DNA from 4 places in the Achromobacter sp. 1011811831 genome. Region 3 is predicted to be linked to each of the others. Evidence: predicted binding sites of a transcription regulator. Region 3 holds the regulator's gene; each other region holds the start of a gene.
The links. The regulator FliA, encoded in region 3, starts transcription of late flagellar genes. The targets are predictions, from matches to a motif close to CTAAAGTTTNNNNNNNNNNNGCCGNTA.

Region 1 (5,849 bases), on a different contig from region 3:
CCGGTCTGGACGCCCTGGCGGGGATCGCGCGGCGAGCCATCGGCCTGGCCGGGTTTCTCCAGGCTGCCGGGCTGGCTGACCGCATCCGGGCGCGCGCCGGAAACCTGATTGGCGGAGGCGGCGGACATCGTCGTGCCGAGCACGGCGTCCAGCCGCTGCACCAGGACGTTGCCCAGCGCGGCGGGACCTACGCTCATGTTTCAGGCGCCTGGTAGCCGTAGGCCGAGAGCAGGGTCTGCTGTCGCTTCATCCTGCCCAGCAGCTCGCCCAGGCGGGCCAACTGGGGAATCGCCAGGTCGCGGGTCAGCGCATCGTTCTCCAGGATGCGGACCAGCAGGTCGTATTTCATCGCGCGGCCAGCGTCGTCCAGCGGCATGGACGGTTCGCTGTTTCGCAGGCGCTCCACCAGCTCGCAGTATTGCTGCCCGTGCACCACGGCTGTATCCCAATCCCCGGCTTGGGCGGCGGTAAGCATTTCGCCGGTAATAACGGCTATCTCCTGGTAATGCTCCAGGATAGGGGAGGAGATCTGGGTAAGGGACGTCATGGAAATCTCGGGCGGGCGCTGGCTGGCTGGGTTCGTTTTGCGGGCCATCACGGCGACACGCTGCCTGCCGGCTGGTCGATGGATGTCTGCCAAGCCTCGGCCAGATCGGCCAGCAGCCGGTCTGCGATGTCGAGTTGCTCGGCGTCCGACTTCAAGTTCGCCGTCAGCAGTGTGCGGACGATGTAATCATAGAGGCGCGAAAGATTGGCGGCGACATCGCCGCCGGCCTCCATGTTCAACCCGGTCTTCAAGCCTTCGTCGACAATCTTGATCGCTTTCGAGATCGCCGCGCCGCGTTCCGCGACCCGGCCTTCCTGCAGATGGATGCGAGCCTGTCCGATCGCCGCCCGTGCGCCGTTGAACAACAGGGTGATCAGCCGCTCGGGAGTGGCGCTCATCACCTGGGTTTCCAGGCCGATATCGGCGTAGGATCGGACAGAGTGCGATCCTGTCGGGCGGCGGGCGGCGTAAGTCATCAGTGCATCTTCTACGGGTTACTTGGATTTGTTCATCGCCGCGAACTGTTGGCTCAGGTAGGCGCCGGTGGAGTTCATCTGGGCGACCATCTTGTCCAGCGCGATGAAGCGAGTACGCATGACCGACAGTTCGGCGTCGCTGGCGGCTTTGGCGCGGGCCTTTTGATTGCCGAGGTCGGTGATGGTCTTGTTCAGGCCGTCGGTGCGATTCTTGAGCGAGCCGTTGCTGCCGAGCACGTCCTTGACGGCGGCGTCGAACTTCTTGGCCAGGCCGTCTTTGCCGTTGAGCAGTGTGCCCACGTCGGCCGGGTTTTCCTTGAGCGCCTTGTCCAGCTTGACGTTGTCCAGCTTGAGCTGGCGCGTCAGGGGATCGGTGGTGATGCCCAGGTCGGCCAGCGACTTGACGTTGCCCGAGCCCAGCGCGCCGCTCAGCACGCTGGAAACGGCGGACTGGATCGAACGGGTGGTGCCGTCGCCGGTCAGTGGGCTGGCCTTCTTGGTGTCGTCCGGTTCCTTGGGGTTGTACGCGGTCAGGCCCTTGATCGTGGTCTGCAGCGCGTTGTAGGTCTTGACGAAATCCTGCACCGCCTTGGTGGCGACCGAGACGTCGGCTTCCAACTTGAGCTGGATTGGTTTGTCGGTCGGCGTGGTGTCGGTCAGGTTCAGCGTCACGCCGTCGATGACCTTGGACACGTTGTTCGAGCCGCTCTTGACCGTCAGGCCGTTGATGACGAGCTCGGCGTCCTTTGCCTTGGTCTGGGTCATGCCGCTGGTGGTGCCGTCGGCGGCAGTGCTGAAGCCCAGGATGTTCTTGAGCGACTGGTCGCCGGTGACGGTGATGTTCTTCACCGAGGCCTGCACGCCGGTGTCCTTGGCGGTCAGCATCAGGTAGTTGTTGCCGTTGCCATCGTTCAGCACCGTGGCGCGCACGCCCGCCTTGTCGTCGGCGTTGATGGCCTTGACGATGCCGTTGAGCGAGGTGTCGCCCTTCAGGTCGATGGTGCGCTTGGTGCCGTTGGTCAGTTCGATCTCGAAGGTGCCGGTGTCACCGTTCTTAGCGGTCCGGTCTGCCACGGCGCCCGAGCGCAGGCCCTGCGCGATGGCCAGGTTCTTCACTTCGATCGAATATTGACCCGCAGCAGCGCCTTCACCAACGGTGGCGGTCAGGGCGTTGCCGCCGGTGACGCTGCCAGTCATGGCGGCCATGGTCTCCGGCTTGCCCAGCGTGGCGGCGGACTTTTGCACCGCTTCCAGCGCGCTTTGCAGCTGGCTGTAGGCGTTGATGCGCGCCTGATAGCTCGTCGCTCGCGTGTCGTAGCGCTGAAGGGCCTTGTCGTTGGCTGCCGCCAGATCCGTCAGGATCTTTTCCAGCGGCAGGCCGGAGACTGAACCAAGGTTAGTAATGGAGGCCATGTGAGATTCCTTCCTAGCGATATGATTCTGTCAAAGATTGGAGGTCAGCGATTGCCCGGGTAAGGGCATAAGGCTGGCTTAATTCGGTCTTTCCGCCCGCGAGGGCGGGCCTGAAGGCATTCTTTGGAAAGTATTGGGTGCGCATCAAGCCGAGGTTTTGATGCCATTTCCCTGCATGTTGACGATCATTTTGGCGATCTTGATAACAGCTTCGCTCGGGATGGTCCGCAGGACCTTGCCCGATTCGGCGTCGACCACGGACACCACGATCTGATGCACGTCGGGGTCGACCTCGAACTGCAATTGGGTGGACCAGGCTTTCATCTGGTCGTTGATTTCGTCGAGTGCGCGTTCCAGCGGCAGCTTCTGCGAATCCGACTGCTCGGACGTGGCGCTGTCCGAGCCGCCGCTATGGGCTGAGGCGGCGGCAGGCGCAACGGTGACGGATGGGTCCGGGACGACGGGCGCAGGCGCTACCGCCACGGGGGCATACGAGGCGGGGGCTAAGGGGGATACGGCCATGATCACTCCAGCGGCGGTGCGGGCGTCTCGGAGGAACGCGCTGTTATCAGGAAATTCTCAGTTACCATAACGGCACGCTCAGGGGCGAACTTTAGCGCCATCTGAAACAAGATATTTCTCACGTTCCAGGGTTGTGGACAGGGCAATGAGTGTCAAGACGGCGCTGCGCGTCATCGAAATCATCGAAACCTATGCCCGCGAGAAGCGCGCCTTGCCCCTGTCGGAGCTCGCCCGGCTGCTCGATGTGCCGGTGTCCAGCTGCCTGGCGCTGATCCGCACGCTGACCGGGCTGGGCTATCTCTATGAAACCGGACGGCGCCAGGGGTACTACCCGACGGGGCGCCTGCTGGCGATGGCGCAGCGCATCGCCCATGCCGATCCTGTCCTGGACCGGGTTTATCCCAGTCTGGTGGAATTAAGGGACGCGACCAAGGAAACCGTGGTCTTCGCCAAGCTGAGCCAGGACGCGCGGGTGGTCTACCTGGACGTGCTGGATTCCCCGCACACCATCCGCTACGCGCCCGTCGCCGGCGAATTCAAGAGCATCCACGCCAATTCCCTGGGCAAGGCGTTGATTTCACTGCTGGACGCGCCGGCGCGCATGGCCATGCTGGCCGGCGTGGAGATGACCCGCTACAACGAGCGGACGCTGACGACGCCGGCGCAGGTGGAAGAGGATATCGGGCTGTCGCGCCAGCGCGGCTGGTTCATGAACAACGGCGAGTCCATCGCGGATGTGGGTGCCATCGCCTGGCCGCTGACCCTGTCGGGCGAGCACTACGCCATTTCGGTCGGCGGGCCGATCTACCGCATCGAACCCAGGCAGGCGGAATACGCCAGCATCCTGCGCTCGGCCTGCGCCGGGCTGGAGCGGCAAGCCTGAGGGCGACCGGCGGCGAGTGCGAGCCCCGCCTGACGGTGGTCCGTCGTGTCGCGCCAAGCGACGCGCTCAATAGGACTTGGGCAGTCCCAGCACCTTCTCGGCGATGAAGCACAGGATCAGCTGCGGGCTGACCGGCGCGATGCGCGGAATGAAGCTTTCGCGCAGCAGCCGTTCCACGTGGTATTCCTTGGCATAGCCCATGCCGCCCAGCGTCATGACGGCGGTCTGGCAGGCGTTGTAGCCGGCTTCGGCGGCCAGGTACTTGGCCGAGTTCGCGGCGGGGCCGCAGGGCTTGCCGGCGTCGTACAGGCTGGCCGCCTTGAACACCATCAGGTCGGCCGCTTCCAGCTGCATCCAGGCCTGGGCCAGCGGATGCTGCACGCCCTGGTTCTGGCCGATCGGACGGCCGAACACCACGCGCTCGCCGGCATAGCGCACCGCGCGCTCCAGCGCGGCGCGGCCGATGCCCACGGCCTCGGCCGCGATCAGGATGCGTTCCGGGTTCAGGCCGTGCAGGATGTACTCGAAGCCGCGGCCTTCCTCGCCGACCCGGTCGGCCACGGGGATGCGCAGCCCGTCGATGAACAGCATGTTCGAGTCCACGGCCTTGCGGCCCATTTTCTCGATTTCCCGGACTTCCACCTTGGACCGGTCCAGGTCCGTATAGAACAGCGACAGGCCCTGGGTGGGCTTGTCCACCTCCGACAGCGGGGTGGTGCGCGCCAGCAGCAGCATCTTGTGCGCCACCTGGGCCGTCGAGATCCAGAGCTTGCGGCCGTGGACCACGTACTCGTCGCCCTGCCGCACGGCGCGCGTGCCCAGCTTGGTTGTGTCCAGCCCGGCATCCGGCTCGGTCACGGCGAAGCAGGCTTTTTCGCGGCCGGCGATCAGGGGCGGCAGCCAGCGGCGGCGTTGCGCGTCGTCGCCGAACACCACCACCGGATTCAGTCCGAAGATGTTCATGTGGACGGCCGACGCGCCGGCAAAGCCCGCGCCGGACGCGGCGATGGTCTGCATCATCAGCGCGGCCTCGGTCATGCCCAGGCCGGCGCCGCCGTATTCCTGCGGCATGGCGATGCCGAGCCAGCCGTCGCGGGCCAGGTCGGCGTGCAGCGGCTCGGGAAAGCCGCCTTCACGGTCGCGCTCCAGCCAGTATTCGTCGGGATAGCGTTCACAGATGCGGGAGACGGCGGCGCGCAGCGCCTCCTGGTCGGGCGTGAATTCAAAGTCCATCTGGCTTTCCTGTGGGTTCCGGGGAGTCGGGAGAGCGGGCGGCGCCGCGCGCGAACAGGGCTTCGATGGCGGCGTCGTCGTAACCGGCCTCCGCCAGTAGTTCGCGGCTGTGCTGGCCCAGCGCGGGGGCCGGGCGGCGGATGGCGGTGGGCGTGCCGGCGTAGCGGCCCAGCGGCGCGGGCGTGCGCAGGCGGCCCTCGGTGGGGTGGTCCTGTTCGCGGATGAAACCGGTGGCGGCCAGGTGCTCGTCATCCAGCAGGTCTTCGATGGCATGCAGGCGGGCCGCCGGAATGTCGGCGCGCGCCAGGTCGGCCAGCCAGTCGTCCGTGGCGCGCTGGCGGACGACATCGGCGACGAAGGCGTAGACCTCGCCGATGTGCGCGGCGCGCGCGCCGTGGTCGCGAAAGCGCGGATCGTCGGCCAGTTCCGGCCGGCCGATCAGGGCGAAGAAGTTGTGCCAGTGCTTGTCGTTGTAGATCAGCAGGCACAGGTAGCCGTCGGCCGTGGCGTAGGGGCGGCGGTGCGGCGCGAGCAGCCTGGCGTAGCCGACCGGGCCCAGCGGCGGGTCGAACGTCGCGCCGCCCAGGTGGTCGCCCAGCGTCATGTGCGCCATGCCCTCGAACATGGGAATCTCGACCTGCTGCCCGCGTCCGCTGGCGCGGGCATGCAGCACGGCCGACACCAGCGCGATGGCGGCATGCAGTCCGACGGCGCGATCCGCCAGGGTCAGTGGCGCGTAGCGCGGCACGTCGCCGCTCTGCTGCGCGTACAGCGC
Region 2 (5,849 bases), on a different contig from region 3:
GCGCGATCAGCGCCTTGCGCGGCGCGCTGGAAAGCCGCATGGACGGCCTGCTCTGGGGCGGACGCCAGGGGCCCGGCCGCGAACCGGCCGGCGCGGCGCTGTTCCGCAGCCTGCTGGACGCGGGTTTCAGCACCAAGCTGGTCCGCACGCTGGTCGAGCGCATGCCCGAGGGGCTGGACGCCGACGCCGCGCTGGCCTGGGCGCGCAACGAACTGGTCACGCACCTGCCGGTGCTGGGCTCGGAGGATACGTTCCTGAGCGGCGGCGTGTACGCGCTGGTTGGTCCCACCGGCGTGGGCAAGACCACCACGCTGGCCAAGCTGGCGGCGCGTTGCGTCGCGCGCGAGGGCCGCGACCAGGTCGCCATGCTGACGACCGACAATTTCCGGATCGGCGCGCTGGAACAGCTGCAGATCTACGGGCGCCTGATGGGCGTGCCCACGCATTCCGTGCGCGACGCCGGCGAGCTGCGTCGCCTGCTGGCCGAGCTGGGCAGCCGCAAGATCGTGCTGATCGACACCACCGGTATCAGCCAGCGCGACCGCCACGTGGCCGAGCAGGCCGCGATGCTGTGCGACGCCGGCAAGATGGTGCGTCGCCTGCTGGTGCTCAACGCCGCCAGCCAGGGCGACACGCTGGACGAGGTGGCGCACGCCTATCGCAACGGCGTGGGCGAGGACGTGGCCGGCTGCATCATCACCAAGCTGGACGAAGCCTCGCGCCTGGGCGCGGCGCTGGACACGGCCATCCGCCACCGCCTGCCGATCCATTACATGTCGGTCGGCCAGAAGGTGCCCGAGCACCTGGAGCTGGCGCGTCCCGACGCATTGATCGACCGCGCCTTCGCCATGGTGGAGCGCGCCCGCGCGCTCTATACCCCGAGCGAGGCGGACCTGGCGTCGCTGTGGTCCTCAGCCAAGGAAACCCCGGCCGTCGACCCGGCGCGGCGCCGGCAGTTGCTGGCCTCGGCCATCCTGCGGCCGCAGGGCGGGGCGGCTGCGGTCGAGGCGGCGCAGAATCTGGACGATACGCTGAACTGGCTGGACAGCGACCTGGCCTGCGCCCGGGCGCGCGCGTCCTGGCGCGAGTACGTCAGCGACGGCGCGGGTTCCAGCCTGTCGGCGCTGGCCGACGAGCCGCTGGCGATGGCGCGGCGTGAATTCTCCGCCGTCTGCGGACGGCATTTGCTGGTCATGCACGGCAAGGTCGGCATGAAGGGCGACAACCTGCCGGGAGGCACGCTGCTGGGTTCCATGCTGATGAGCGACCGGGGCGCCGCGCTGGCTGCGCCGGCGCAGCAGCTGGCGCTGGCCCACGGCATGCTGTCCTCGTTCGCGCCGGGCGCGGCCGCGCAGCCGGATCCGGCCGCGGCGCTGGGGGCGCGCGTGCGCTGGCTGGGCGGGCAGCTCGGCCAGGTGCCGCTGGTGCACATGCTGGAGGCGGGCACCTCGTCGCTCTGGTCCGCGCTCACGGAGCAGGGCGTGTCCTGGGTGGCCCGCAGTCCGGGCGGCCTGCGCGTGATCCAGGACGAATGTCCGACCAATCTGAATGCCGTGGGCAAGAGCGTGGGCTATCTGCCGGTCGGGCAGCCCGGCGACATGCCGGGCCTGCGTCCGGTGGCCGGCGGCCGCGCGGCGCCGCTGGCGCTCTGGGCCTCGGGCACGGAGATCGGCCTGCCGGGCCGGGCCGGCGAATCCCCGGTGCGGCTGGTGTGCGCGCGCTTGATCGATACGGTCAGCGGCGAAGTGGCGGCGCAGTTCTTCGGCCTGACCAATCTGCCGGCCTCGCAGGCGGATGCCGGCATGGTCGCGCGTTGGCTGGTGTTGCAGGACGAGGCCAAGGCGGGCTTTCGCTACATGGCCAATGCCTGGCAGGCCCTGCCGGCCGTCGATGGCGCCCATGCGCTGGCGCGCCAGGCCTTGATGGCCGGCCAGCTGGCCGCCGCCTGCTGGCAGCTGGCGCATTCGCCGGCGGCGGAGGTGGTCAGGGGGCCCTTGTCGGGCGTGGCTGGCGTGGATCGCGTCAAGCTGACCGGCCGCATGCTGCCGGTGGCGCTCTTGAAGATGTACGCGATGCTGGAGATGGCCGACGGCGGCTGAGGCGCGCCCTTGGCGGCAAGGCGGGGAAAGGGAAGGGGTGCGTCGTTCCCGGCGTTCAGCCGGCGACGATGGGCTTGCGGCCCGGGGCGCTGCGCGTGCCGCGGCCCTGGGCGTCGTAGGTCGAGGTGCTGGCCGGCCCGCCGCCCAGTCCGCGCAGCGCGTCCAGCGACTGCTGGGTATAGCGCAGGTGCACGTCGATCAGGGCGCCGTTGCGCAGATTGATTTCATTGGCCGATGCCGACTTGCTCAGCAGGGCTTGCCACACGCCCGACAGCTGCGGGTGCTGCGCGGCGGCCTGTTCGGTGCCGGCATGGCCGGCGGGCAGGCCGATCTCGGCCAGCAACGCATCGCGCGTCTGGCTCAATTCCACCAGCTTGTAGGCGATGCCGCTCTTGCGCTCGGTGATGTCATGCAGCGCGTCGATGTCTCCCGGACCCACCAGCACCTCGGTTTCAGCCTCCAGGATGGCGGCGAACTCGGTGATCAGTGCGTCTTCCTGCTTCATGCAGGCTTGCAGGGATTCGACGGTGCTCATGATGTCAGGGCGATGGCGGACGTGAAAGGGAGGCTATTTCAGCAGGTCGCGGGCGCTGGCGATCAGGCTGTCGGCGATGCGGCCGGTGTCGATCTTCAGCTGTCCCGATGCGATGGCGGCGCGAATGGAGGCCACGCGTTCGACGTTGATGTCGTTCGATCCTTCCTGCAGCGCGAGCAGCTTGCGCGAAGCCGAGCTGAGCGCGACTTGCGAGCTGCTGGCGCCGCCGCCGGCAACGGCGCCGTAGGCCTGCGCGGCCGCGGCTTCGGGGCGGGCGCCGACGGCGTCGGCCGAAATGGGCCGGTTGGTGGTCGAGTTGATTTTCAAGATGATCTCCGCAGGGCGTCCCGGGTCGATTTGCGACGGTTCCGCCTACTCATGCCTCTGTAACGACAGGGCCGGAAGGAACTTTAGGGTAGCCGGCCCGCTGGCGCAACACGATATGTAACATTCCCTGCAATCCTTGCCTACAAGTGCATTTCAACCAGCCCTGCATTGCGGACCACGCCGCTGACCACCTGTCCGCTGGGCATGCGCACCTGGACGGTGGCGCCCGGCGCGGCGTTGTCCAGCGCCTGGCCTTCGCTGCTGACCATGAAACCCTTGCCGACGGCATTGATCCGGACGCTGCTGCCGCGCACAACGGACTGGGCGTTGCGCAGGGCGGCGCCCTTGATCGGCTGGCCAGCGGTGATCCGATAGGCCGCCGTCATGCCGGCCACCGTGTCCGGATCGGTGATCGCGCCCGGGGGCAGGGCGACCAGGTCGCCGTCGCGCGGCGCCAGGTCGGCCGGGGTCAGGGCCTGGCCGGCCGCGATCGTGCGCGAGGCGACATAGTACTGGCCCGGCACGCTGACGCTGGCCTGGACATAGGCGGTCCAGGCCTTGGGCGCGGTGCAGCGGATGCCCACGGTCATCCGCGAGCGCGGCTTCATGCCGGACGGTAAAAACGGGGACATGGCCTCGCAAGGCGCCAGGCGCTCGTTGCGGGGCGGGTCGATGGTGATGGACGGCTGGCCGGGCAGGGCCGAGAGCTGTTCCTGCAGATACGACAGCGCGGTCGCCGCGATTGCCTCGGGCGCCTGGAAGGCGGTTTCCTGTGCCTGGACCACGGCCACGGACCCCGGCAGCAACAGGCCGAGGGTGAGCGCGTGGGCAGCGAGGCGGGAGCAAGTCGTCATGGGCTCATTGTAGAGGCGGGCCCTGCCGGGCAATAGGTGAATTGCGTGAGAAATGGCGGGTTATTTGGCTGATTGTGGCGGCCGGCCGGACCCTATGATGCCGTCATCCAATGGGATAAAGGCCCGTGCCTCGTCCCTGGCTGTTTTCAGATCCGTACCGCCACGCACCCCACAAGGCACCCCGATGCTAGACAGGCTCAACGAGGATTTCCGCTTCTTCCAGCAATCGCTGGCGCTGCGCGCGCAGCGCCAGGAAGTGCTGTCCTCCAACATCGCCAACGCCGACACGCCGAACTACAAGGCGCGCGACTTTGACTTCCGCACGGCGATGCAGACCGCCATGGAAGGCAGCAAGCGCCTGGCCGACACCTCGCTGACGCTGACCTCGGCCCGCCACATCCCGGCCAAGGCTGTCTCGCAGGGCCCGACCGACCTGCTGTACCGGCTGCCGTACCAGCCCAGCATGGACGGCAACACGGTGGAAATGGACGTGGAGCGCGTGCAGTTCGCCGACAACACCTTGCACTACCAAAGCAGCATGCAGATTCTGTCCAGCCGCATCAAGGGCATGATGGCCGCGATTCAAGACTAGGGGTGAAGCCCACCCCCGAAGCGCTGCGCGCTTCCCCCTCCAGGGGCGCCACGGCGGACCGGCAAAGCCGGCTCCGCGTGGCCTGGATGGAGCGAGACCTGTGCAGTATGTCGCGGGTATGTTGGTCTACTGATTTATTAAGGGAGCATTGGGCAATGTCCTTGCTGAGCATTTTCAACATCGCCGGTTCGGCGCTCAACGCGCAGTCGCAGCGCATGAACGTGGCCGCCAGCAACATGGCCAACGCCGACAGCGTCGTCGGTCCCGACGGCCAGCCGTATCGCGCCCGCCAGGTCGTGTTTCAGGTCGATCCGGCGCCGAACCAGGCGCTGGGGCAGGAAATCGGCGGCGTGCGCGTGGCTGGCGTGGTCCAGGACCCGTCGCCGCTCAAGATGGTCTACGACCCCAAGCATCCGATGGCCAACCCCCAGGGCTACGTCAGCATGCCCAACGTGGATCCGGTGGCCGAAACCGTGAATATGATCGCCGCGTCGCGTTCCTATCAGGCCAACGTGGAGGTGCTCAACACCGCCAAGAGCCTGATGCAGAAAACGCTGACCATCGGCCAATCCTGATCCCCCATTTCCGCGCGCCGCGCCGCCCGCGCGGGATAACCAGAGAACGAGTTCATGACCGTAATCGACCAATCCACCAGCAAGACCGGGCTGGGCCTGGCGCAGACCGGCGCCAGTGGCCTGAACACCGCCAAGGGCCTGCAGGATCAGTTCCTCAAGCTGCTGATCACGCAGATGAAGAACCAGGATCCGCTGAACCCGATGCAGAACGCCGAACTGACGTCCCAGCTGGCGCAGATCTCGACGGTCGAAGGCATCACCAACCTGAAGAACACGCTGCTGTCGATTGGCGGCCAGATCGACGTGTCGCAATCGATGAACGCCGTGGCCATGATCGGCAAGGGCGTGCTGGTGCCCGGCTCCAAGGTCAAGGTCGGGGTGGACGCGCAGAACCCCGAGGGCCGCGTGGTCACGCCTTACGGCATCGATCTGCAGAAGGACGCCGCCAAGGTGCAGGTCCGGATCTCGGACGCCAACGGCGCCGTGATCCGCACGATGGAACTGGGCGAGAAGAAGGTCGGCGTGTACACGCTGGACTGGGACGGCAAGAACGACGCGGGCGTGCCGATGGAAGCGGGCGCCTACACGGTGTCGGTCACCGCCTCGGACGCCGAGGGCAAGAAGGTCGCCGCCGAAATGCTGAGCTACGGCAAGGTCAAGAGCGTGGCTTACTCGACCAACGGCCTGCGACTGGACCTGGGCCTGGACGGCCAGACCAGCATGCTGGATGTGCGCAAGGTGATCGGCGCCTGAGCGCCGCATTCGTACCTCTATATATATAGACACAGGCGCCGGCGCGGACGCGGCGGTTTCGGACTACTAGGAATCAGCGAGAGAAAACATGGGCTTCGGACAAGGATTGAGCGG
Region 3 (5,849 bases):
TCGCTGCGCAGCGGATCGCGTCCGCCGCCGGGCACGGCGCTGGTCTCGGCCGAACTGCTGGGTCCGCCGGTCAGCGCCACCCGCAGCGGCATGCGGAAGTACTCCGCGATGCCCTTCAGTTCTTCGCGCGGCACGATGCTGATCAGCCACATCACCAGGAAGAACGCCATCATGGCCGTGATGAAGTCGGCGTAGGCGATCTTCCAGCTGCCCCCGTGGTGGCCGCCGCCCCTGACCTTCTTGCGGCGGATCACCACACGGTGGTTGTTTACGGTGCTCATGGCCCGCTGCTCCGTCAGGCCTTGCCGGTGGACTTGGTCTGCCGGACGTGTTCTTCCAGCTCACCAAAGGTCGGGCGCACGGCCGAGAACAGCACCTTGCGGCCGAACTCCACCGCCAGTTGGGGCGGATAGCCGTTCATGCTGGCCAGCAGCGTGGTCTTGATGCACTCCAGCACCTTGACCGCCTCGGCCGTGCGGCGGTCGACGCGCGAGGCCAGCGGCCCGACGAAGCCGTAGGCCAGCAGAATGCCCAGGAAGGTACCCACCATGGCCTTGGAGATCAGGTCGCCCAGGATCGCGGGCGGCTGGTCCACCGCCGCCAGGGCCTTGATCACGCCCAGCACCGCCGCCACGATGCCGAAAGCCGGCAGGCCGTCCGCCATCTGCTGCAGAGCGTGGGTGGGGACTTCGCGCTCGTGGCGGTAGGTTTCGATTTCCTCGTCCATGAGCGTTTCGATTTCGAACGAGCTCATGTTGCCGCTGATCATGATGCGCAGGTAGTCCGTGATGAACTCCATGAGCTTGTTGTCCTTCATGATGCGCGGGTACTCGCTGAAGATCGGGCTGGAGGCCGGATCCTCGATATGCGATTCGATGGCCATCAGGCCTTCGCGGCGCGCCTTGTTCAGCAGGACATACAGGAGCGCCATCAGCTCCATGTACACCTCTTTGCTGTACTGCGAGCTCTTGAGCGCGTCGGGCAAGGCCTTCTTGACCAGCATCAGGGACTTCTTGCTGTTGCCGGCCAGGAACGCGCCAAAGGCGGCTCCGAAGATCAGCGTGAGCTCGAAAGGCTGGTACAGCGCGCCCAGGTGGCCGCCCAGCGCGATGAAGCTGCCGACGACCGAGACGCTCACCACGAGATAACCGATAACAATCAACACATCAGGCCCCTGCCAACGAAGTCTAAAACCGGCGTCAATGATCCCCTGTTCCCCCCGGCCCAAAAAGGCGGGTTACGGGGAGTTTTCCAGGGCTTTTGATGTATTTGGACGCCGCCGCTCAGGAACGGGCGGCGTCGGCGGCAGGCACGGGACGGCTGCCGGCGCGCGCCTTGGCGGCCGCGCGCGTCTTTCCGGCGCGGGGCGGCGGCCGGCAAATGGCGCACACGAAGTCGGATTGCGGGTCGTGCGCATGGGCAATGAAATGGCCGCCGCACTGGCGGCAGGCCGACAGTTGCAACATGCCGCTGTCGAAGAAGCGGACCAGCATCCAGGCGCGGGTGAAGCTCAGCACCGGCTCGCCGGACTCGGCGTTGTCCACGCCCGAGTTTTCCAGGTACAGCCGGTAGGCATCGATGACCGCGCGGATGCCCTTGCTGGTGGTGCGCGCGTTCAGGAAGGAATAGACGTTATAGAACAGCGAGGAATGGATATTCGGCAGCCAGGTCATGAACCAGTCCACCGAGAAAGGCAGCATGCCCTTGGGAGGCGAGCAGCCGCGTATCTCCCGATACAGGCGCGCCAGGCGGTCGTGGCTCAGGCTGGTTTCAGCCTCAAGCACCTGCAGCCGCGCACCCAGTGAAATCATCGAGCTGGCAAGCAGAATGTCGTCGGCTTCCTGCGAAACGCTCTTGATGGCCATGACTATTATCCGTGTGGGATCCGGAAAGGCCGTCAGGCCAGCTCTTCGACGGGCTGTTTAGCCAGCAGGATCGTCGCATGCGCTTGCTGCAGCGCGCCGCCGAGCACATCGTGCGTCAGCGCCGACAGCAGGCTGTAGTCATCGAAACGGAAGCGACACAGCAGCGAGCTGGAGCTGGCCAGCTTCACCAGCTGCGCCGGCGACAGGCGCATCAGAATATCGGCGACTTCGTTGCTGAATCCCAGACGGAACATGGATGCGGCATAGTCGTCGCGCAGCATGCGCTGCGCCAACAACAGGTAGGACAGATTCACTTCACGAATATCTGCCAGCAAAGAATTCTCGACTTGTTGCACGCCCGACTCCCTATTCCCTATCCCACGCAAGGGGCTTGATTACCAAGGGCAATTCACGTTTTGTTGCATGATTGCCCGCTGCATCCTGTTTTAATGCGAAATGTATCATTTGTTCGCAATTTAAGTAAAATTTACCACAGGTCATGTCATTTTCTATGACTTATATGACAAATCTTTGTTGATATTGCGCAACTTGCGATTTTAGATACACCTTGACATGCAAATCTTGGCCAAATTTACGTCAATTTGCCAAATAAGCATTCAAAAAGTTGCGTGCTTTAAGGAATGAAAAGAGCGCTTTTGCCGACAATGGCAACTTGCCGATCACTTATCCTTGCCCCGCTTTAGTGCAGCCGCGCGTTTGTCGACAATGTCGCAAATTGACAACGATCGACGGCGCGTGAAGATGGACACCGCCTGACCTTTCCGCAATGCCCCACGCAGATGACAGCTTGGTCGAATATGCCCCGCTAGTGCGGAAGCTGGCCCTGCAATTGCTCGCCCGCCTGCCGGCCAGCGTCGAGCTCGACGACCTCATACAGGCCGGCATGATCGGCCTGCTCGATGCTGTCCGTCGTTATCAGGAAACCGCCGACGCGCAGTTCGAGACCTACGCCACCACCCGCATCCGCGGCGCCATGCTGGACGAGCTGCGCGGCCAGGACTGGCTGCCCCGCAGCGTGCGCGCCAAGGCGCGCAAGATCGAGCAGGCCATCCAGCAGCTCGAGCAACGGCTGATGCGCGCACCCACCGAAGCCGAGATCGCCCAGCAGCTGGAATTGCCGCTGAACGAATACCAGGCGCTGCTGCATGACGCGCAAGGCGTGCAGATCGTGCACTACGAGGATTTCACCACCGACGCCGATAGCGGCCCGGGCGCGCAATCGGACTGGAGCGCCACGCTGAGCCATGGCTCGGCCACCGGCAATCCGCTCGACTCCCTGCTGGCCGGCGATTTCCGCCAGGCGCTGGTGCACGCCATCGACGCCCTGCCCGACCGCGAAAAGCTGCTGCTGTCGCTGTGTTACGAGCAAGGACTGAACCTGAAGGAAATCGGCGCGATCATGAACGTGACCGAGGCCCGCGTCTGCCAGCTGCGCTCGCAGGCCACGGCGCGGATTCGCGCCAAGCTGAAGGAACAGGCCTGGCAGGATCTGCCCAAGGAAGGGCAGATCGCGCAGATTATTTAGCGCTCTGTTTGCAGGGTTCGCACGCGGGCTGCTCGTGCCAAGCGTGCAAGATCCCGGCGAATTCCGCCGTTATTCCCCCATTTCTTCGCGCGGGCGACAGCTAACCTTCAGACTGGCGCGCATCATGGCGCCGGCATGGGCCGGCGCCAGCGCACTCGCTCTACCGCCCCCAGGAATACGCAATGACCGATACCGACGCCGTCACCCAGGTGCTAGCCGCGGCCTACGACGAAACGCCTTACCAATCGAATGCCTTCTCCTTCTCCGCGCCCGGGCACCTGCGCGCCGTGGCAGCGCTATATGGCGTCAGCGCGCCCCCCGTGGCAAACGCCCGCGTCCTGGAGCTGGGGTGCGCCGCTGGCGGCAATCTGCTGCCCTACGCCGTCGCGCATCCCGAAGGCCACGCCGTGGGCGTGGATCTCTCCACCCAGCAGATTGAAGCCGGCCAGTCCATCGTCAAAGCCATGGGGCTGAAGAACCTGGACTTGCGCGCGATGAGCATCACGGACATCACGCCCGAGTTCGGACAGTTCGACTACATCATCGTACACGGCGTATTCAGTTGGGTGCCGCCAGAAGTGCGCGAAGCCATCCTCCGCGTCTGCCGGGAGAACCTGGCGCCGGAAGGCGTTGCCTACATCAGCTACAACACCTACCCAGGCTGGAAGGCTTCGGATGTGGTGCGGGACGCGATGATACTGAACAGCCATGGCGCGCAGACGCCAGAGGAACAGCTGGCGCGGGCAAAAGACATGCTCAGCATGTTGGAAAACGGGCTATGGGGTAACAATCCAATGCGCGCGGCGCTCCAACAGGCCGCCCGCCAACTGCGACAGCAATCCGACTACTACCTGATGCACGAGCATTTGGAGGCAGTCAATGCACCCTGCTACTTCCTGGAATTCGTCGCGGCCGCCCAACAAGCCGGATTGACCTATTTGACGGACGCCGAACCGCAATCCACTATTGCGTCGAACTTCGGCAACAACGTCGCGGTGCTGCATGGAGCCCTGTCGGCAGACACGGGGCGGGAAATGCGCGAACAGTACCTCGACTTCGCTGTAGGTCGGCAATTCCGCAAAAGCCTGCTCATCCGCTCGGAGCGCGCCGACCAGATTCTGGATATTCCAGAAGCCAATGCTCTCGAGAAGATGCACCTGGCTGCTCACCTGACACTGGAGCGCGCGCCCGCGGGCGCTCCCTCCAAGGAGCGGCACTATCGTACGCTCAGTGGCATCAATATCGCATCGCAGGATTCCAGCTTCATCGCCATCGCTGATGCGCTTCGCACGGCCTGGCCCCGTCCGGCGACCTTCCAGGAACTCGTGGACGCCGCCCGGCCCAAAGCCAGAAAGGCGACCACCGATGACCAACTCCGCGAGCAGATTCTCCACCATCTGGTACTCATGCTGAACGCCAACGCGCTCCAGTATCGATTGGAGCCGGTAGGCTATGGCGGAGACGACGCCAAGCCCAAGTGGATTCCGGGGCTTGCCTGCCTGCACGCCTTGACCCGCGACACCGCCCTCCAGGTCGGCCCATACAATCTTTGGCACCAACAAACCCGCCTCCCCTCGGACGACGTCGGCCGCTTCGTGATCGGCCATATCGATCAAGGCGCCTCCGTTGCGGACATTCGTACCCGACTGCGCGACGCTCTTGCTTCCGGGGAGCTGTCCCACCCCAACGGCAAATCATTGAAGCGGGTACGCAATCTTGACCCGGTGGCGCAGACCATCTTGTCGGACGTGCTTGGCCGCCTCCGGATTCAGGGCTTACTGATCTAGGCCGGCCGCGCAGGCCAGGAGTAGAACCAGGAAGGGGCGAATTCATTCCGCCCCTTTTTATTTCGACGAGGCCGAGACCCGATTTTCGCATTGCCCCCGCATGCACAAAAAAGAACGTCCTTCGCAAATTCTCCCTAAAGTCTGGTTTTGGACTGCCGTAATCCTGGCAACGGACGAACTTGAAAACCTCAAATTCAGTTCCTCACGTTACAGTTGGGCGGCCTAGCTGCCCGGTTTGAAGAAGCCTTTCTCTCCTTGGGAGCTTAAACATGGCTGCAGTCATCAATACCAACTACTTGTCCCTGGTTGCCCAGAACAACCTGAACAAGTCCCAGTCCGCCCTGGGTACCGCCATCGAACGCCTGTCGTCGGGCCTGCGCATCAACAGCGCCAAGGACGACGCCGCCGGCATGGCCATCGCCAACCGCTTCACCGCGAACGTCAAGGGCCTGACCCAAGCCGCCCGCAACGCCAACGACGGCATCTCGCTGGCTCAAACGACCGAAGGCGCGTCGAGCGAAGTCAACACCCACCTGCAGCGCGTTCGCGAACTGGCCGTTCAGGCCGGTAACGGCAACTACTCGCAAGAGCAGCTGGATTCGATGCAAGACGAAATCAACCAGCGTCTGTCGGACATCGACCGCATCTCGC
Region 4 (5,849 bases), on a different contig from region 3:
CGGCTGGTGGGGATTTCCAGCGTGGCCGGCGTGCGCGGGCTGCCTGGGGCGGGCGCCTACAGCGCGTCCAAGTCGGCGGTGACGACCTATTGCGAAAGCCTGAGGCTGGAACTGGCGGGAGACGGGATCCGTGTCGTGACCATCGCGCCGGGCTACATCAAGACCGCGATGACGGCGCACAACCCCTATTCGATGCCATTCCTGATGGAGGCCGGGGATTTCGCCCGGCGCGCCCATGCCGCCATCGAGCGCGGCGTGTCGTACCGGGTGATCCCGTGGCAGATGGGCGTGGCGGCGCGGCTGATGCGCCTGTTGCCCAATGCGGTCTATGACAGGCTGGCGCGCAACGCGCCGCGCAAGCCGCGCAAGGCGGGCTGATTCCGCCCGCCTGGCGTCAGCGCACCACGTCGTTGCGCGTCTCGCCGCTCACGTGGCTGACGTCGCCCCAATCCAGTACCTGCCATTCGCGACCGCTCACGCCGACGCGGTTGATGCTGACGTTCAGCATCGACGCGTCGCGCGGGGCGTTCAGCGGCACGCCGCTGGCGTGGCGCCAGACGATGTCCAGCACGCCGCCGTGCGTGAACAGCATGATGCGCTCGCCGCCGTGGCGTCCGGCAATGTCGTCCACCGTGGAAATCACGCGCGACTGGAACTGGCCCAGCGTCTCGCCGCCGTCCAGCGGGCGCAGCGGATCGCGGCTTTTCCAGGAGGCCGCCGCCGCCGGGGCCAGCGTGTCGATGTGTTCCAGGTCCAGCCCTTCCAGCACGCCGAAGCCGCGTTCGCGGATGCCGGGCTCGGTGCGGATGCGCAGGTCCAGCTGTTCGGCCACGGGCTGGGCGGTATCGCGGGCGCGTTGCAGGTCGCTGCTGTAGAGGGCGTCGAAGCGGGTCTGGACGGCCTCGTCGCGCATGCGCGCGGCCAGTTGCGCGGCCTGCTGCCGGCCGGCCTCGTTCAGCGGAATGTCTTGCCAGCCTTGCAGGCGGCGCTGGCGGTTCCAGTCGGTTTCGCCGTGGCGGATGAACCAGATTTCAGTCATGCGGGGTACGTAGCGGTAAGGGAAGAGGATCCCGGGAGCTTAACGCGACGCGCGGCGTCGCGCTAACCAAGGCCGCTGGTTTGCGCGGCGCCCGACTAGCCCTGCGCCGCGCGCACGCGCCGTTCGGCGCTCTTCATCTGCTCGGACTGGACCTTGGCGATCATGCCCTGGATGTTGACCGCCTGCGTGTTCAGCGCCTGGATCTGGTCCAGCTTCTGCTCGCTGGGCAGATCGGCGTTCTGCGCTTCCTTCAATTGCTGCATCACGCGCGCCAGCTGGGCATAGAGCTGCTTCAGGGTACGCGTGTATTCGTCCTCGGGCTCGGCCGAGGCGGATTCTTGACTTCGGACGACGCTGCCCAGCTTGCCGCCGTTGATGCGCACGCCGGCCGATGGATCGGCCTGGCCGGCCGTGCTGGCGATCTCCTTGGCTTCCTTGTTGGCGCGGATCTTCTGCGCCCACAGGTCCAGCATGCTGCTGTGGGAACTGCCATTGATGGGATCGATGGGCATGGTCGGCTCCGAAAGCGCGCGGCAGCGGAAGGGAAAGAGGACTAGCCGGCCGCCTTGGCCGCCTTGGCCTTGGCAACCAGGACCTTCTGGATCTGGCCCATGATCTGTGTGGCCTGCGAGTTCAGGGACTGCAGCTGTTGCGACTTCTGTTCCGGCGGCATGCTGCTGGCCTCGATCTTGCGGATCTGCTCCATGACCTTGCTCAGCTGGCGCAGCAACTGCTTGATCTGGCGGGTGTAGATGTCGTCGTCTTCCTTGGGCTCGAGGTCCGCGGCCTCTTCGGCCTTCTTGTTCGAGGCGGACAGGCCGCTTTGCTCGCCGTTCAAGCGCAGTTTGCCGTCCGCCGAGATGCTGACCGGATCCGAGCCGTCTGCGCTCTTTTCCTCTCTGTTCGCCCGGATTTTCTGGTTCCAGAGGTCGAACATGGCGTTATTCGAGGTGCTGCCGATAGGGTTGATGGCCATGATAGTCCCGCGTTGTTGGTGATTTTCTGGGGTAGGTCCTGACAAGTACGGCATTCTGGCGCTGAAATTAAGGCCCACCCCCGAAGCGCCTTTGGCGCTTCCCCCTCAAGGGGGCATGCCTACGGACCGGCGGAGCCGGATCCGTGGCATCCCGCTGGGGGAGGGGCGTTACATGCTTGGGGGATGACTTAAATATTGCAGGGGGTTCCCGCGGGCCTTTACACTGGCGCCCGCCCGCCGCTTGCCTCAACGGAGCGGGCGCCGTCCGGGCCCATCGACCCGACAACATCCTGGGGAATCCATGTCCAAATCGTACTTTCCGCGCTGGCGCCTGGCGGACGACGCCGAGCCCGGCGTCATCATCGCGCCCGACGAAAGGCTGTCCTGGCCCAAGAACGTGGCCATGGGCGCGCAGCACGTGGTCGCCATGTTCGGCTCCACGGTGCTGGCGCCGCTGCTGATGGGGTTCGATCCGAACGTCGCCATCCTGATGTCGGGCATTGGCACGCTGATCTTCTTCCTGTTCGTGGGCGGCCGGGTGCCGAGCTACCTGGGATCCAGCTTCGCCTTCATCGGCGGCGTCATAGCCGTCACCGGCTATGCGGGCGGCGGCGCCAACGCCAATATCGGCGTGGCGCTGGGCGCCATCATCGCCTGCGGCCTGGCCTATACCCTGATCGGCCTGATCGTCTGGGCCGTCAATGCGCGCGCCGGCGGCGGGGCGGGCTGGATCGACACGCTGATGCCGCCTGTCGTGACCGGGGCCGTGGTGGCCGTGATCGGCCTGAACCTGGCGCCCATCGCGGCCAAGGGCGCGATGGGGCAGTCGGGCTTCGACACCGCCATGGCCATCGTCACCGTCCTGTGCGTGGGCGGCATCGCCGTGTACACGCGCGGCATGGTGCAGCGGCTGCTGATCCTGGTGGGCCTGATCCTGGCCTGCGTGGTGTACGTGATCTGCGCCAATGTCCTGGGCCTGGGCAAGCCCGTGGACTTCGCGGGCGTGGCGGCGGCGGCCTGGTTCGGCCTGCCTCATTTCGCGGCGCCGGTGTTCAAGGCCGAGGCCATGGGCCTGATCGTGCCGGTCGCCATCATCCTGGTCGCCGAGAACCTGGGCCACGTCAAGGCGGTCAGCGCCATGACGGGCCAGGACCTGGACCGCTACCTGGGGCGCGCCTTCGTCGGCGACGGCGTGGCCACCATGGTGTCGGGCGCGGTCGGCGGCACCGGCGTCACCACCTATGCCGAGAACATCGGCGTGATGGCCGTGACCCGCATCTATTCCACCCTGGTCTTCGTGGTGGCGGCCCTGATCGCCATCGTGCTGGGTTTCTCGCCCAAGTTCGGCGCCCTGATCCAGACCATCCCGGCGCCCGTGCTGGGCGGCATGTCGGTCGTGGTGTTCGGCCTGATCGCCGTGGCCGGCGCCCGCATCTGGGTGGTGAACCAGGTCGATTTCAGCGACAACCGCAACCTGATCGTGGCCGCGGTCACGCTGGTGCTGGGCGCGGGTGATTTCACCGTCAAGCTGGGCAATTTCACGCTGGGTGGCATCGGCACCGCCACGTTCGGCGCCATCATCCTGTACGCCTTGCTGCGCCGCAGGAAATAAGGCCCGCCGGGCCGGGCGTGGGTCGCCCGGCCCGATCAGGGCCGCCCGGCTCAGGAGCGCGACAGGCGCGTCGCCCGGGCGCCATGGGCCAGCACGGACGCCGGTTCGGCCTCGATCACCTGGCCCGACTGGGTCTTGAATACCGCCGTGGCCTCGGCCAGTTTGCGCGCCTGGTCCTCCATGGCCGAGGCGGCGGCCGAGGCCTGTTCCACCAGCGCGGCGTTCTGCTGCGTCACCTCGTCCATCTGCGATACCGCCAGGGTGATCTGGTCGATGCCGCCGGCCTGCTCCGCCGAGGCCGCCGAGATTTCGCCCATGATGTCGGCCACGCGCTGCACCGAGGTCACGATTTCCTGCATGGTCTGGCCGGCGGCCGTGACGTGGGCCGAGCCCGACGTCACGGTGTCCACCGAGGTTTCGATCAAGGTCTTGATTTCCTTGGCCGCCTGCGCCGCGCGCTGGGCCAGCGTGCGGACCTCGCCGGCGACGACGGCGAAACCCTTGCCCTGTTCGCCGGCGCGCGCGGCTTCCACGGCGGCGTTCAGGGCCAGGATATTGGTCTGGAAGGCGATGCCGTCGATGACCGAGACGATGTCGGCGATGCGTTTCGAACTGTCCGAAATGCCCTGCATGGTATGGACCACCTGGCCCACGGTCTGCCCGCCGCGCTGCGCCACTTCCATGCTGACGGCCGCGAGCTGGTTGGCCTGGGCGGCGTTGTCGGCGTTCTGCTTGACCGTGGCCGCCAGCTGTTCCATGGTGGCGGCGGTCTGCTCCAGCGCGGCGGCCTGTTCCTCTGTGCGGCTGGACAGGTTGGCGTTGCCCGCGGCGATCTCGGCCGAGCCGACGTTGATCTCGTCCACGCCCTGGCGCACCGTGGAAACGGTGCGGGTCAGGCCTTCCTGCATGCGCTTGAGGGCGGCGAACAGCGCGCCGATTTCATTGTTCGAGCGCGTTTCCACCCGGCTGGTCAGGTCGCCGCCGGCGATGCGGTCGAAGTGCATGCCGGCTTCCCGCAGCGGCTGCAGCACGCCACGGCGGATGAAGGCCCAGCACAGCGCGGCCAGCAGCAGGGCGGTGGACAGCAGGGCGATGGCCGAAATCCGGGCCGAGGCGTAGGTCCGCTGCGAACTGTCGAGCACCGCGTCGCTGCGTTCGGCCACCCGGCCCAGGAAGGCCTGCATGTCCTTGGTGAAACCTTCATCGATCTGGCGCACCTTGCGCTGCCCTTCCTGGTAGCGAGGGACGGCGTTTTCCTTCAGCGCGGCATACTGCGCATCCAGAGCGGTGGTGTATTCACTGAATCGGGCCTGCAGCGTTTGTGCCAGCTGTTGTCCGCGCTCGCTCTTGGGTACGGCCATATACCTGGCATAGCGTTCACGCGCCATTTGCAGCTGGCTGGCGGCGGCCTGGAGGAAAATCGCCGCCTGATCCGCGGCGCCGGATTGCAGTTCGGATATGGTCGCATCCAGGGCCAGGCGGGTGCGCAGCAGGGCGCCGTTCGCTTCATACAACGGATCGACCTGGTGCACGGCGACATTATTCAGGTCTTCTATTTCCACGACGCTGCGCTGGGCATTAATCCAGCCGAGCCCGCAAGCGAGCGCCAGGGCAATAACGAAGCAGAACAGCACCAGCAGCATTCCGGTACGGACTTTCAGTTTTTCCAGCATGAGAGAGCTCCTCGGTCTTGAACGCGACCCATCGCGCGCCGGGAAAGTCCCCCGCCCGGACAGCGCCATGGGAGGCGGATGTCGCGCCGAATGACTGCGATGCATCCGCCGGACTGCAACACGCACAATCGATCGTTCTCGCGGTGAGTTTTTGGGAGAAACTCCGCGACCCCTTTTTAGTAATAAAGAGAAGCGCCGGTTGAAATACCGGTTGTTTTTAATTGTTTATTAATAAAGCAACTTTCCGGTTATACCTTCTTTGGACATTTTGACTACGATTTTTTACACACGCGCGGCTATCAAAAACCGTGTCGATATTGGGCAGTATCTTTTATGCAACGAACGATTTGTTCGTAATAAACAGCGGGTGAAGACGCCGGGAATGGGCGGCGGGTCGGAAGCGGCGCGCAGGCGGGCGCGATCATCCTGAAACAGCGACCGGCGCCGAGCATCGCGTTGGCGGCGGATGGACGCGGCAGGAGCGGAAAGGCCGCGCAAGGCCCGGAGGGATCTTGGCGGCCGTCAGCGTGGCGCAGCCCGCATCAGGGG

Region 1: the regulator FliA is predicted to act here: its motif matches at 3,026-3,052, upstream of AC6LJ9_RS21915 (flagellar protein FlaG).
Region 2: the regulator FliA is predicted to act here: its motif matches at 3,022-3,048, upstream of flgM (flagellar biosynthesis anti-sigma factor FlgM).
Region 4: the regulator FliA is predicted to act here: its motif matches at 2,061-2,087, upstream of AC6LJ9_RS13230 (FlxA-like family protein).

The regions. Positions count from the first base shown of each region.
Region 1 covers NZ_JCBANG010000067.1:14,235-20,083, reverse strand. The annotation lists gene fliK (flagellar hook-length control protein FliK) at 1-197, opposite strand, end outside; gene AC6LJ9_RS21930 (flagellar protein FliT) at 194-547, opposite strand; gene fliS (flagellar export chaperone FliS) at 595-1,023, opposite strand; gene fliD (flagellar filament capping protein FliD) at 1,042-2,436, opposite strand; gene AC6LJ9_RS21915 (flagellar protein FlaG) at 2,581-2,958, opposite strand; gene AC6LJ9_RS21910 (IclR family transcriptional regulator) at 3,104-3,841, shown strand; gene AC6LJ9_RS21905 (acyl-CoA dehydrogenase family protein) at 3,908-5,074, opposite strand; gene AC6LJ9_RS21900 (CaiB/BaiF CoA transferase family protein) at 5,064-5,849, opposite strand, start outside.
Region 2 covers NZ_JCBANG010000114.1:237-6,085, forward strand. The annotation lists partial or broken gene flhF (flagellar biosynthesis GTPase FlhF) at 1-2,099, shown strand, start outside; gene AC6LJ9_RS27570 (flagella synthesis protein FlgN) at 2,155-2,634, opposite strand; gene flgM (flagellar biosynthesis anti-sigma factor FlgM) at 2,668-2,961, opposite strand; gene flgA (flagellar basal body P-ring formation chaperone FlgA) at 3,102-3,815, opposite strand; gene flgB (flagellar basal body rod protein FlgB) at 4,000-4,407, shown strand; gene flgC (flagellar basal body rod protein FlgC) at 4,563-4,982, shown strand; gene AC6LJ9_RS27595 (flagellar hook capping FlgD N-terminal domain-containing protein) at 5,037-5,735, shown strand; gene AC6LJ9_RS27600 (flagellar hook-basal body complex protein) at 5,824-5,849, shown strand, end outside.
Region 3 covers NZ_JCBANG010000134.1:5,110-10,958, forward strand. The annotation lists gene motB (flagellar motor protein MotB) at 1-281, opposite strand, end outside; gene motA (flagellar motor stator protein MotA) at 296-1,165, opposite strand; gene flhC (flagellar transcriptional regulator FlhC) at 1,284-1,865, opposite strand; gene flhD (flagellar transcriptional regulator FlhD) at 1,898-2,221, opposite strand; gene AC6LJ9_RS28875 (RNA polymerase sigma factor FliA) at 2,653-3,411, shown strand; gene AC6LJ9_RS28880 (methyltransferase regulatory domain-containing protein) at 3,594-5,198, shown strand; gene AC6LJ9_RS28885 (flagellin N-terminal helical domain-containing protein) at 5,468-5,849, shown strand, end outside.
Region 4 covers NZ_JCBANG010000028.1:45,132-50,980, reverse strand. The annotation lists gene AC6LJ9_RS13245 (SDR family oxidoreductase) at 1-378, shown strand, start outside; gene AC6LJ9_RS13240 (histidine phosphatase family protein) at 395-1,039, opposite strand; gene AC6LJ9_RS13235 (FlxA-like family protein) at 1,135-1,551, opposite strand; gene AC6LJ9_RS13230 (FlxA-like family protein) at 1,593-2,015, opposite strand; gene AC6LJ9_RS13225 (solute carrier family 23 protein) at 2,317-3,627, shown strand; gene AC6LJ9_RS13220 (methyl-accepting chemotaxis protein) at 3,678-5,300, opposite strand.